Linked DNA regions of Pseudoduganella albidiflava. The protein of the gene in region 2 binds, or shares a complex with, the protein of the main gene of each other region. Links are inferred from orthologs where the notes say so. Each region holds a gene or a part of one and is shown on either strand. Other genes may lie near its edges.

The links.
Region 1: the proteins of dsbD (region 2) and EYF70_RS25105 are in contact, whole or in part, in a crystal structure (PDB 1JZD), measured with the Escherichia coli proteins. The link is inferred for Pseudoduganella albidiflava from one-to-one orthologs.

Annotation. Positions count from the first base shown.
Region 1 is NZ_CP036401.1:6,023,711-6,029,041, forward strand. The notes cover bases 2,468-5,326. They hold EYF70_RS25105 (DsbC family protein), read right to left. Parts: upstream 4,329-5,326; coding sequence 3,606-4,328; downstream 2,468-3,605. Other genes in these bases: EYF70_RS25095 (xanthine dehydrogenase family protein molybdopterin-binding subunit), read right to left, coding at 2,468-3,047; EYF70_RS25100 ((2Fe-2S)-binding protein), read right to left, coding at 3,057-3,515; EYF70_RS25110 (FAD-dependent monooxygenase), read right to left, coding at 4,386-5,326. In the rest of the region: EYF70_RS25085 (M61 family metallopeptidase), read right to left, coding at 1-191; EYF70_RS25090 (nucleotidyltransferase family protein), read right to left, coding at 188-790; more of EYF70_RS25095, read right to left, coding at 795-2,467; more of EYF70_RS25110, read right to left, coding at 5,327-5,331. UniProt on the Escherichia coli protein: Acts as a disulfide isomerase, interacting with incorrectly folded proteins to correct non-native disulfide bonds.
Region 2 is NZ_CP036401.1:6,447,103-6,454,976, forward strand. What follows is about bases 4,916-7,874. They hold dsbD (protein-disulfide reductase DsbD), read right to left. Parts: upstream 7,328-7,874; coding sequence 5,504-7,327; downstream 4,916-5,503. Other genes in these bases: EYF70_RS26690 (Spy/CpxP family protein refolding chaperone), read left to right, coding at 4,916-5,312; rplQ (50S ribosomal protein L17), read right to left, coding at 7,437-7,835. Also shown: EYF70_RS26670 (efflux RND transporter permease subunit), read right to left, coding at 1-1,189; EYF70_RS26675 (efflux RND transporter periplasmic adaptor subunit), read right to left, coding at 1,186-2,403; EYF70_RS26680 (ATP-binding protein), read right to left, coding at 2,549-3,904; EYF70_RS26685 (response regulator), read right to left, coding at 3,929-4,654; more of EYF70_RS26690, read left to right, coding at 4,851-4,915. UniProt on the Escherichia coli protein: Required to facilitate the formation of correct disulfide bonds in some periplasmic proteins and for the assembly of the periplasmic c-type cytochromes.

The DNA.
Region 1 (5,331 bases), 430 kb from region 2 along the record:
CCCGGAATCCAGGCCGGCAATGCCAGCAGCTGGCCCTCCGGAGAGGGCTCCTGCACGGTCAGCGTCACCTGGAACAGGTGGGCAGCGAGATCCTTGGGAACGATGGCATAGGCCACGGCGGGCGCCGCGGCACGTGGCGCCTTGGCTTTCCTGACCGGCGTTTTTTCTTTGATCGACGTTTTGTTTTTCATTGCATGAGGTCGGGCGGAGTATCGATGTCGAGCAGGATGCCCGGGTCATCCACCGCCACTTCGTTGACGATATTATCCCTTACGATCCCGCGCGCCCCCCGGTCTCCGGACAGCGCAAGCAGTTGCGGCAAGTGCCGGCGGCTGAAGGCCACCGGGTTGCCGCGCTCCGTGCCTGACGCGTTCCGGTACACCGGCACCGCGATATCGGCACCCTGTGCCACCGCGCCTGCGAGCGCGGCGATGGTGCCCGGCTGCACGCGGGGCATGTCGCCCAGCGCCACCACCCAGCCGGATGCATCCAGCGCGTGCCGAAGCCCGTGGACGAGCGACGCGGCCATGCCGCTGTCCGCCTCGGCGCAAGCGGTCACTTCACAGCCGAGTGCCGCCAGTTGCGCGGCCGTGGCTTCGTCGCCCTCGCGCACCACGGCCACCACGCGCGGCAGCACGGCCAGCAGGTGCCGCGCACTGTGCACCACGACCGGCACGCCGCCGATCGGTTGCAGCAGCTTGTTGCGCTGCCCCAGCGGGTCGAAGCGCCGGCCACGGCCGGCGGCAAGCAGGATGCCGGCAAGCGGCAACCGCGCGGCGGCGTCGGCCACGCGCTTACGCCACTTGCGGCGCGGCCGCCGACGCCAGGTCGAAAGGCAGCTTGCGCAGCCGCTTGCCCGTGACGCGGAACACGGCATTCGCGAACGCCGGCGCCAGCGGCGGCAAGCCCGGCTCGCCCATGCCGCTCGGCGGTTCGGTCGACGGCACGATGTGCACTTCGACCTGGGGCATGTCCGTCATGCGCGCCACCGTGTAGTCGCTGAGCTGGCCCTGTTCCACGATACCATCCTTGAGCGTGATGGCGGCGCCCGGCAAGGTGGTGCCCACGGCCATCAGCACGGCGCCCTGCACCTGCGCCTCGATGGTGAGCGGATTGACCGGCTGGTTGCAGTGCACCGCCGCCGTCACCTTGTGCAGCTTCGGCGTGCCGTTTTCCACCGAGGCCGTAACCACGTAGGCCACCACGGTGCCGAACGATTCGTGCACCGCCACGCCGTAAGCCTGCCCTTCCGGCAGCTTCACCGTGCCGTAGCCGGATTTGCCGACGGCGAGATCGAGCGCCAGGTGATGGCGCTTGTGCTCCTCCGGGATCAGCTTCCTGCGGTACGCCACCGGATCCATGCCGGCCGCCACGGCCGCCTCGTCGATCAGCGTTTCCATCACGAACGCGGTGTGGGTCGCGCCCACCGAGCGCCACCACAGCACGGGCACGTTGGCCTGCGCGTTGTGGACGGACAGCTGCATCGGCACCTTGTAGGGCTCGCCCATGCCTTCGACCATCGTGGCATCCACGCCGTTCTTCACCATGAAGGGCTCGAACGCCGTGCCGCTGATGATTGACTGGCCGACGATCACATGATCCCACCCCACGATATTGCCGCCGGCATCGAGCCCCAGCTCGGCGCGATGCACGTGCGACGGGCGATAGTAGCCGCCCTTGATGTCATCCTCGCGGCTCCAGATCACTTTCACGGGACCGCCCCTGCCGGCTTTCGCGTAAGCCTTCGCGACATTCACGGCTTCCACGATATAGTCGGAACCCGGCGTGGCGCGCCGGCCGAAACCGCCGCCGGCCATCATCGTGTGCAGGGTCACCTGCTCCGTTTTCAGCCCGGCCGTCTTCGCGGCCGCGGCCTGGTCCATCATCTGGAACTGGCTGCCGGCCCAGATCGTGCAGCTGTCGCGCTTCAGGTCGACCACGCAGTTCAGCGGTTCCATCGGCGCGTGCGCCAGGTACGGGAATTCATAGACGGCCGAGATCTTCTTCGGCGCGGCAGCCAGCTTCGACACATCGCCCTGCCGCGCGATCGTTCCCGGCTTTGCGGCCAATGCGCGGAAAGCCGTGAACTGCTCCTCGGTACTGACCTTTTCCACGCCGGCCGTATCCCATTCGATCTCGAGCGCGTCGCGGCCCAGCTTCGCCTGCCAGTAACCTTCCGCGATGACGGCCACGCCGCTGCCGCCACGGTCCACGTCGACCGGCAGCACGGCGATCACACCCTTGATCTTCTTCGCCGCCGCGGCATCGAATTTTTTTACCTTGGCGCCGAACACCGGCGGGCGAGCCACCACCGCCACTTTGGTGCCGGCCGGCTTGAAGTCCATGCCGAACTGCTGGCTGCCGTTCGATTTCGCCCGCGCATCCAGCCGCGGCATCGGCTTGCCGATGAAGCGGAATTTCTCGACGTTCTTCAGCACCACGTGTTCCGGCACCGGCTGTTTCATCGCCGCCTCGGCCATCTGGCCATAGGTCGCCTTCTTGCCGCCCGGCCCGGTGAGCTGGCCCTTCACCGCCTTCACCTGGTTGACCGGCACCTTCCACTGTTCGGCCGCCGCCGCCACCAGCATCGCGCGCGCCTTCGCGCCGATCTCGCGGTACTGCACCCACGAGTGCGCCACGGAACCGGAACCGCCGGTGATCTGGATGCCCATCACCGGATCCTTGTAGGCTTCGCCGGCAGGCGCCAGCACGCCGCGGATCTGCGACCAGTCGGCATCGAGTTCCTCGGCGATCAGCATCGGCAGCGCGGTCTGCACGCCCTGGCCGAATTCCAGGCGGTTCACCTGCACGGTGATCGTGTTGTCCGGCGCGATGCGCAGGAACGCGTTGGGCTGCTGCGACGGCTTCGGCTCCGCCGCACGGGCCATCCGCCCGCCGCCCGTGAACGTGAAGCCGAGCACCAGGCCGGCGCCGGCCGCCTTCATGAAGCCGCGGCGCGAGGTCGGGGAAGTACCCTCGGCTTTGTCGGCAACCAGCGCCGCCAGGTCTTGCCCATCGCCATTCCCAATAAGCCATTGTTTACGCATGTGATCTCCTTAGGCGAGGGTTTTCGCCGCATCCTTGATGGCGAGGCGGATGCGCTGGTAAGTACCGCAGCGGCAGATATTGCCGGCCATGGCGCCATCGATGTCGGCGTCGGTCGGCGTCTTGTTCGTCTTCAGCAGCGCCGCGGCGCTCATCACCTGCCCGCTTTGACAGTAGCCGCATTGCGGCACGTCGTGCTTCACCCAGGCGTCCTGCACGGCCTTGCCCACCTTGTCGTGTTCCATGGCTTCGATCGTGGTGACCTTCTGGCCCACGGCGGCGGAAATCGGCGTCACGCACGAGCGGATCGGCTGGCCGCCCAGGTGCACGGTGCAGGCGCCGCACAGCGCCGCGCCACAGCCGAATTTCGTGCCGGTCATGTTCAGGTTGTCGCGCAGCGCCCACAGGATCGGCGTCGACGGATCGGCGTCGACCTGCGTGTCGCGCCCGTTGATGTTCAGGGTGACCATGGAGTACTCCTAGTTTTGCGGCTTTTTATAATGAAAGCGGCGCGCTTCGAGGGCGCGCCGGTTCGGTGAAAATCGTGCAAGGCAACCGTGTTACTTGAGCGAGGCGAACTTCGCTTCCAGCGCCGCGGCGTCGATGGCGCCCGGCACGCGGCTGCCATCGGTGAAGAAGATCGCCGGCGTGCCTTCGAGACCCAGCTTGTTCCCCAGCGCCAGCACCTTGTCGTTCGGCGCGGTGCAGCCGGCCGGCGCTTCGGGTGCCTGCTTGTTGTTCAGCATCCAGTCGTCCCAGGCGCGGTTGCGGTCCGCCGCGCACCAGATGTTGCGCGACTTCGCCGTGGAATCGGCCGACAGGATGTTGTACATGAACGTGTAGACGGTGATGTTGTCGACCCTGGACAGCGTCTCGCGGCGGAATTTCTTGCAGTAGCCGCAGTTCGGGTCTTCGAAGAGCGCGATCACGCGCTTGCCGTTGCCTTTCACCGTCTTCAGCGCCAGCTCCAGCGGCAGGTCGGAGAATTTGATGCGGTTGACTTCGTCGATGCGCGCCTGGGTCACGTCTTCCCTGGTCTTCAGGTTGAAGATATGGCCGGCGAACAGGTAGGTGCCGGTCTTGTCGGTATAGCGGATCTCGTTGCCGATGCGGATTTCATACAGGCCGGAATACGGCGTGGCCTGGATGGAATCGATCTTGATGTTGGGGCCAAGCTTCGGCTCGACGTTCTTGCGGATGGTGGCTTCGACGCCGTTGTCGGCGCCCGCGCACGACATCAGCAGCGCCGATGCCAGCACGAGGCCGGTTTTCATGAACTTCATAAACTCTCCGGGTGGAACAGGGAGACGGCGTGGGATCGCCGCGCCGTCCGGGTAAGATCAGTGCCGGCCCAGCGCGTGCGACATGAGCGAACGCTTGACGAAAGGCAATTTGTCCAGCAAGTTTAGCCCGAAATTGCGCACCGCGCGCACGGGTTCGAGGTTGGCGCCGAACAGACGCTGCAAGCCATCGGTGGCGGCCTGCATCAGCAGCACGTCTTCCTTGCGCGCGCGGGCATAGCGGGCGAGCACGCGCTCGTCGCCGATCGAGCGGTGTTCTTCGCGCTCGGTAACGGCGTCCACCAAATCGCGCACGTCGCCGAAACCCAGGTTCATGCCATGGCCGGCCAGCGGATGCACCACGTGGGCAGCGTCGCCGATCAATGCCACGCGTTGCGAAACGAGCGAATGCGGCCGCACCAGCGACAGGGGGAAGGCGCGCACCGATTCCGGCAGCACGGGTGTCAGCTTGCCCAGCTTGTCGGCGGCGAATTCGGCCAGCCGGTCGGCCAGCGCCTGCGCACCTTCGGCGCACAGCTGGTCGGCCAGGTTGTCCGGCGCGGACCAGACCAGCGACACGCGGTTGCCCGGCAGCGGCAGCAGGGCCACGATGCCGCGGTCGCACGTGAACCACTGGAACGCGGCACCGTGGTGCGGAAGCTCCGTCTCGAAATTGGCGACCACCCCTTGCTGGCCATACGGCTTGTAATCGAGGCCGATGTCGCACTGGCCGCGCACCCACGACTGGGCGCCATCCGCGCCCACCACCAGCGACGACCTGACGGCGCTGCCATCGGCCAGCTGCACGGTGGCGTGGTCCTCGTCGCACTTGAGCGCCACCGCCCGGCCGGTCACGACATGCACGTCGCGGGCAAAGCGCAGCGCGGCGTCGAGCGCCTCGTTCAGGTTGCGGTCTTCGACGATCCAGGCCAGCGTGTCCGCATGGGCGCCATACGCATCGAAATTCAGGTGGCCGGGCTGTTCGCCGTCGCCCTTGATGATCATG
Region 2 (7,874 bases):
CGACGGCCAGCGTGATGCCCAGCAGCGAGATGTTGTCCAGGCTGTAGCCGAGCGCGTACAGCAGCGCCAGCGCGCCCAGCAGCGAGATCGGCATGGTGATGGCCGGGATCAGCGTGGCCACCGCGCGGCGCAGGAACAGGAAGATCACCAGCACCACCAGCACGATGGTCAGCGCCAGCGTGAGGTTGACGTCATGGATCGCTTCGCGGATCGATACCGAGCGGTCGTTGACGAGACTGATGTTGATCGACTCCGGCAGCTGGGCACGGAAGCGCGGCAGCAGCGCCTTCACGCTGTCCACCACCTGCACGGTGTTCGCATCCGGCTGGCGCTGGACCAGCAGCACGATGGAGCGCTCGCCGTTGTAGCTGCCGAACGACTTGATCGACTGGAAGCTGTCCTCGACGGTGGCCACGTCCTTCAGCCGCACCGGTTCGCCGTTGCGGGTGGCGATGATCAGGTCGCGATAGTCGGCAGCCTTCATCAGCTGGCTGTTGCCCTGGATCGTCAGGGTCTGCTCCGGGCCATCGAGCACGCCCAGCGGCGTGTTGGCGTTGGCGCTGCGGATCGCCGCCTGCACTTCGGCCAGCGTGAGGTCGCGGGCGTTCAGCAAGTCGGACTTGGCGCGCACCCGCACGGCGAAGCGCTTCTGGCCATTGACGTTCACCTGCGCCACGCCGGGCAAGGTGGACAGGCTGGGCGCGATCAGGTTTTCCGCGTAGTCGTTCAGTTCGGACAGCGACAGCGATGGCGAATTCATCGCCATGAACAGCACCGGCGCATCGGCCGGGTTGATCTTGCGGTAGGACGGCAGGTCCGTCATTTCCTGCGGCAGCTGGCGCTGCGCGCGCAGCAGCGCGGCCTGCACGTCGACGGCGGCTTCGTTGACGTCGATGCTGGAATCGAATTCCAGGGTCAGCGAGGTGTTGCCCTGCGTGCTGGTGGACGTGATCAGCGTGAGGCCGGGAATCGTGGAGAACTGCTTTTCCAGCGGCAGCGCGACGGACGACGCCATGGTGTCCGGGCTGGCGCCGGCCAGGTCGGCCGACACGTTGATGATCGGCGTGTTATAGCTGGGCAGCGCCGCGACGGGGATGTACAGGTAGGCCAGCACGCCCGCCAGGATCAGCGACAGCGACAGCAGCACTACCATCACGGGACGCCGGATCGAGAGCTCGGAAAGGTTCATTCGACGCCACCCTTGTCGTGACCACTGCGTTTGCCCTGCTCGGCCAGGCGCGCTTCGGGCACCCGCGCTTCGGCCACCCGCACCTTGCCGCCCGGGCGCAGGTTCTGCTTGCCTTCGACGATGACTTTTTCATTGCCGGCCAGGCCGCGCACGGCGGCATCGGTGCCGAACGCGTGCACGCGCTCGACATTCGCCACCCTGGCCGTGCTGTCCGGCCCCACGGTGTAGACGAAGGTGCCGCGGGTGTTCGTGATGATCGCGTTCTGCGGCACCACCAGCGCATCGCGCAGCGTCTGCACGGTGACTTCGGTGTTCACGTACTGGCCCGGCCACAGCCGGGTGTCGCGGTTGGCGAACTGCGCCTTCACGCGGATCACGCCCGCCTGCGGGTCGACGGTATTGTCGATGAACGACAGGCGGCCCTCGATCGGGGTCTTGGAATCGCGGTGGAACACCTGCACCGGCACCGTGCCGGCCCGCTGCGCGTCGAGCAGCGCGGCCAGGCTGGTTTCCGGCACCGTGAAGGCGACGTTGATCGGGTCGAGCTGGGTAATCGTCGTCAGCGAGGTGGACAGCTGGACCAGGCTGCCCGGATAGACGTTGATGCCGCCCACCCGGCCCGACATCGGCGCGCGGATCGCCGTGTAGCTCTGGCCCACCTGGATCGCGCGGGCCGCGGCGATATTGGCTTCCATCTCGGCGCGGGCGGCATCGACCTGGCTCTTCAGCGTATCCACGGCGCCCTGGGCGATGAACTTCTGCCGCAGCAGTTCCATGCTGCGCTGGTATTGCCGCTCCAGGTCGGCCAGGTTGGCGCGGTCGCGCGCCACTTCGGCCTGGGCCTTCTGCAGGTTGGCCGATTCGCTGCGGCTGTCCAGCGAGAACATCAGCTGGCCTTCCTTGACGAAATCGCCTTCCTTCACATGCACCTTGACGATCGTGCTGGTGGTCTGGGGATGCAGGTCCACCGTGCTGATGGGGCTCACGGTGCCGTTCGCCTGCAGCACGACCGGCACGTCCTGCCGCTTCGGCGCGACGATGTTGACGGTGGTCGGGCCCTGGCCCCGCTCCTGGCCTCCCCCCTGCCCCTTCTCCTGGCCGCGGCCGCCGGCGGCGGCATGCTGCCCTTCCTGCGGCGCCCGCGCGACGTGCCAGGCGCCGGCGCCAGCGACGATGGCGGCAGCAACCAGTACTCCCAAGGTGGTCTTTTTCATTTTTTATACTTGCTGGATGATGATGATTGGATTATTTCCCTGCGGAACTAATCGGACATTGTCGCATCGAACTGCTACCGCGTCGTTACGTGCAGGCCATTGCCTGCCGCGTTGACCTGCCGCGTTGACCGGCCGGTTCGGCCGGCTATTTCCCGGCATAGAACTCGGGCAAGGTCAGCACCGCTTCCAGGCCGCCGGCATCGCCGTTGGCCAGGCTCAGCGTGGCGCCGTGCTGTTCGGCGATATTGCGGGCGATCGTCAGGCCCAGGCCCGTGCCGCCGGATTCGCGCGAGCGTGACGTTTCTACCCGGTAGAACGGTTCGAACACGCGCGCCAGCTGGTCTTGCGGAATGCCCGGTCCTTCGTCGCGGATGCGGATGCGGGCCGCGCCGGCCAGCCGCTCGACCGTCACGTGGGCTTTCTGGCCATACTTGACGGCGTTGTCGATCAGGTTGACGAGGCAGCGCTGCACGTCCAGCGGCCGGCCCAGCAGCGCCATGCCTGCCCTGCCTTTCAGTTCGACCGGCTGGCCGGCGTCGATGGCATCGGCGCACACGCTGTCCAGCAGCGAGTCGAGATCCAGCTTCTGCATCGTGCCGGTGGTATCCATGCTGCGCGCCAGGTCGAGGCCCTCGCGGATCATCTGCTGCATCGCCGACAGGTCGCCGATCAGCTTGTTCTGCAAGTCGGCATCGCTGACCTTTTCCAGGCGCAGGCGCATCCGCGTCAGCGGCGTCTGCAGGTCGTGCGTGATCGCCGCCAGCATTTCGGTGCGCTGGATGATGTGCTGGCGGATGCGGCCCTGCATCGCGTTGAACGCGGCGCTCGCCTGGCGGATTTCCGCCGCGCCGACCAGTTCCAGCGGCGGCTTGTTGATATCGTTGCCCAGGTCCTTGGCCGCCTGGGCCAGCTGCTTGACGGGCCGCACCGCCATCCGCGTGACGAAGTAAGCAAGGATCGCGATGCACAGCAGGAACGGCACGAAGACGGCGTATTCGTTGTGGCCGGTGGGGATCGAGCCGCGCGGCGGCAGTACCGAGAGCTTCAAGACTTGCCCATCCGTCATCACCACCTTGACGGACTCGCAGGTGCCGCGCCACGGGCCGGGGCCGAACAGCGTCATCGTGCTGGTGCGCTGGTCGCACTGCGGCGGTTTTTCGGCCATCGCGATCACCTGGAAATCGCGCGGCAGGCGCTGCGCCAGCGCCGCGGAGAACTCGGTGGCGGGATGCAGCGTGAGGTCGTTGTCGTTGGCGATTTCCAGCCGCATGCTGCTCTTGCTGGACACGGCCAGGTATTGCGCGCGCGATTCCGGGCGCACCACATCGGTGGTTTCGATGATCTGCTCGGCGCGTTCCAGCGAATGGTAATTCCGGTAACGTTCCAGCGTGCGCTGGCGTTCGTTGATGGCCAGCCACTGCGTGAGCGCGGCCGAGGCCACGATGCCGACCATCAGCGCGAGGAAGACGCGCCCGGTCATCGAATTGACGAAATTCTTCAGTGTGCCCACGTCAATGCGGCCCGCTCACGCGCGCGGCTCGACCGACACGGTGCCGGCCAGCACATAGCCACCGTTGCGGACGGTCTTGATGATCTGCGGCACGCGCGCATCTTCGCCCAGCTTTTGCCGCAAGCGGCTGATCTGGATGTCGATCGAACGGTCGAACGGGTCGGCATCGCGGCCCTGGGTCAGGTTCAGCAGCTGGTCGCGGTTCAGCACGCGGTTCGGGTGTTCCAGGAACACCTTCAGCAGCCGGAACTCGGCGCCGGACAGCATGATCACCACGCCATCGGGATTGAGCAGGTGGCGCGCGGTGAGGTCGAGCGTCCAGTTCGAGAAGCGGATCTGCGACGTCTTGTCCATGCCGCCGGACGGCATCGCGTTACTGCGCCGCAGCACGCTGCGGATGCGCGCCAGCAGTTCGCGCGGCTCGAAAGGCTTCGGCAGGTAATCGTCGGCGCCCATCTCGAGGCCGAGGATGCGGTCCAGCGGTTCGCTGCGCGCGGTCAGCATGATCACGGGCAGGTTCGAATGCGCGCGCAGCTTGCGGCACAGCGTGAGGCCATCCTCGCCCGGCATGTTCAGGTCCAGCACGATCAGGTCGGGCTTGGTCTCGTCGAGCAGCTTCCACATGGCGGTGCCGTCCGCCGCGCCATGAGTACTGTAGCCGTTGGTCTCCAGGTAATCCGCCAGCAGCGTGCGGATATCGCGATCGTCGTCGACGATCAAAATGCTAGGTGTGGGTTCCATCCTCCAATTATCGCCACTTCGGCAGGCGAAGACCAACGGCGGTTTGTATCGTCTTGTATATGGCTGGCCGGTTTGCAAGGAAACAATCGGATACAAAAAGCGGCGGCCGGGACACTTCATGGAAACACTGCGTTGAGAAACTGTTTTCCGTGCAGTGCTGTGAGCACATCCGAATTCACCCCCTGAAGGATTTAAAATGAATATCCTGCGTAAAAGTATTATCGTCGGCCTGACGATGCTCAGTATCGGTTCCGCTGCAATGGCTGCCCCGGCCCAGGAAACGCCGCAACAGCGCACTTATGCGGAAACCCGGTTCGATCCGGTAAAACGCGCCGAACGGATTGAAAAGCGCCAGCAGAAATTGCACGAGGCGTTGAAATTGACGAGGAACCAGGAAGCGGCCTGGGCTACCTATCTTGCCGCCATTGCGCCGCGCCAGGATATTGCCCGGGCAGACCGCGCATCGTTCAAGGAATTGAATGCGACGCAGCGGGCGGAGAAACGCCTGGAATTCTCGAAGGCACGCGTGGCGCACCAGGAAACCCGGCTGGCGGCATTGAAGACTTTCTATGCGGCGCTGACGCCGGTCCAGCAGAAGGTGTTCGACGAGCATTCGCTGCGTGGCAAGCGCAAGGGACACCAGCACCGTCACGGTTGAGCCTCCGGTCGTAAGTTGTGACAAGGGCGGCGCTGCCGCCCATTTTTGGGGCCGCTTCATGCCAGAATCCTGCGTGAACGTGCCAGATATTGGCGCGCAAAGACACGAAGCGGTCCGATTGGGCTCGTTCTCGACGGCTGCGGGGCGAAAAAAAAGCGCCACGCGGGCGCTTTCGGGGTTGGCTCGTTACGTCAGTTCAGCCGGCTCAACGATACCTCGAAGGTCGCGGCATCCTGGAAACCGATGACACGGCTGCCGGCGATTTCGCGGCCATTGCGGTCGAAAAAGATAATCCCCGGCGGGCCGAATAAATTGAAGCGTTTCAGCAGCGCCTTGTCGTCGTCGTTATTCGCGGTGACATCGACCTGCAGCCAGATCGTATTGCCGAGTTTCTGCTGCACCGCGGGTTTGCTGAACGTCAGTTTCTCCATTTCCTTGCAAGCCACGCACCAGTCGGCGTAAAAATCCAGCATCACCGTCTTGCCGCCGGTATCGGCCAGAATACGATCCAGCTCGGCCACGTTTTTGATCCGCTTGAATGGCAATTCATCGGCGGCGCCTTCGCGCAAATGCGCCAGCGGTGCCAAGGGATCGCGCCCGCCAGTGCCCACGCCGATCATCTGGACAATACCAAAGCCGATGAACAACGCGGCGATGGCTTGCGCCGGCCAGCCTTTATGATGCCGCAGTAAATAAATGCCATAGGCAATACCCAGCACTGTCCACCCGGCCATCTGTACTGTTGCCGGTAATACGGGCGATACCAGCCACCATGCCATAGCCAGCAGCAACACGCCAAAGAAGCGCTTGACCGCATCCATCCACGCGCCCGCTTTCGGCAACAGGGCGCCGGCCGAAACACCGGCCAATATCAGCGGAACGCTCATGCCGGCCGCCATCGAAAACAGCGCGGTGCCGCCCATCACCACGTCGCGTGTCTGGCTGATATACACGAGCGCGCCGGCCAGCGGCGCCGCCACGCAGGGGCCGACGATCAGGGCCGAGATGGCGCCCATGACAAACACGCCCGCGAGCTTGCCGCGCGACTGGCGGCCCGACGCGGCGGCAAGCCGGGTCTGGAGCGCAGCGGGAACCTGCAGTTCGTACACGCCGAACATCGACAGCGCGAACAGGACCAGCAGCATGCCGAAGCCGCCCAGCACCCAGGGATTCTGCAGCGCGGCGGCCAGGCCTTCGCCCGCCAGCCCGGCGGCGACACCCAGCGCGGTGTAGACGATCGCCATGCCCAGCGAATAACTCAGCGACAACGCCAGCCCGCGTGCACGGCCGGCCCCTTTGCCTTCGCCGATGACGATCGACGACAGGATCGGCACCATCGGCAGCACGCAGGGCGTGAACGCCAGGCCCAGCCCGAGCAGCAGGAACAGCGGCACGATGACGGTCATGCGGCCGCCCTGCAACGCGCGTTCGATGCGGCCCAGCTCGCTTTGAGGGGGCGGCGCACCCGCTGGAACGCCGCCTGGTTCGCCCTGCGCGGTGGCTGCCGGCGGTGTGTCGCCAGGTGCATCCATCATCGCGTCGCCCGGGCGGCTCATTGCGGGCAGGCCGAAAGCCCCGGCTGCGGACGCCGGACCGCCTGCCGGCGACAACTGCGCCGTGGCATCCTGCGGCGAATAGCACAGGCCCTTGTCGGAACAGCCCTGGCCGGTGGCGGTCAGCGTGAACGGGCCGGCCGCCTCGACCGGCACGCGGATCGTCACGCGCTGGCGGTAGGTTTCCACGTCCTTGTTGAAGGTTTCATCGAACTTGACCTTGCCGGGCGGGATCCGCGGCGTGCCGAGCTGCGCGCCAGCCGCCCTGAACTTGAACTGCTCGCGGTACATGTAGTACCCCTCGGCGATGCGCCAGGTGGCTTCGATGGTCTGCGCATCGGCCATGCGGGCGGAAAACTGGAAGGCGACGTGCGGCGGCAGGAACTCTTCCTCGGCGCGGGCGGGTGCCAGCAGCGACAGGAAGGCGGCGAACAGGATCAGGAGGCGGGGAAGGAAAGACATACGGCGACTCGGCGGGGGAACCATGCGATGGTATATCGAAACGCGCGAATGAGGCGTTGCGGAAAAGAAAAAGCCGGGCAAGCCCGGCTTTTTCAGGTAACGGCTGAGATTACTCTTCAGCGGTCGGTGCTGCTTCGATGTCGCTTGGTTCCGGACGGTCCAGCAGTTCGACGTAAGCCATCGGTGCGTTGTCGCCGACGCGGAAGCCCATCTTCAGGATGCGCAGGTAGCCGCCGTTGCGGGTAGCGTAGCGCGGGCCCAGTTCAGCGAACAGCTTCTGGACGATTTCGCGGTCGCGCAGGCGGGCGAATGCCAGGCGCTTGTTGGCCAGCGTGTCGGTCTTGCCCAGGGTCAGGATCGGCTCGACGACGCGACGCAGTTCCTTGGCTTTCGGCACAGTGGTCTTGATCGCTTCGTGACGCAGCAGCGAAACAGTCATGTTGCGCAGCATTGCCAGACGGTGGGACGAGGTACGGTTCAGTTTACGGAGGCCGTGACGGTGACGCATGGTACTTCCTTTCGAGGTGTTTAATTCCGGACTCTTCGA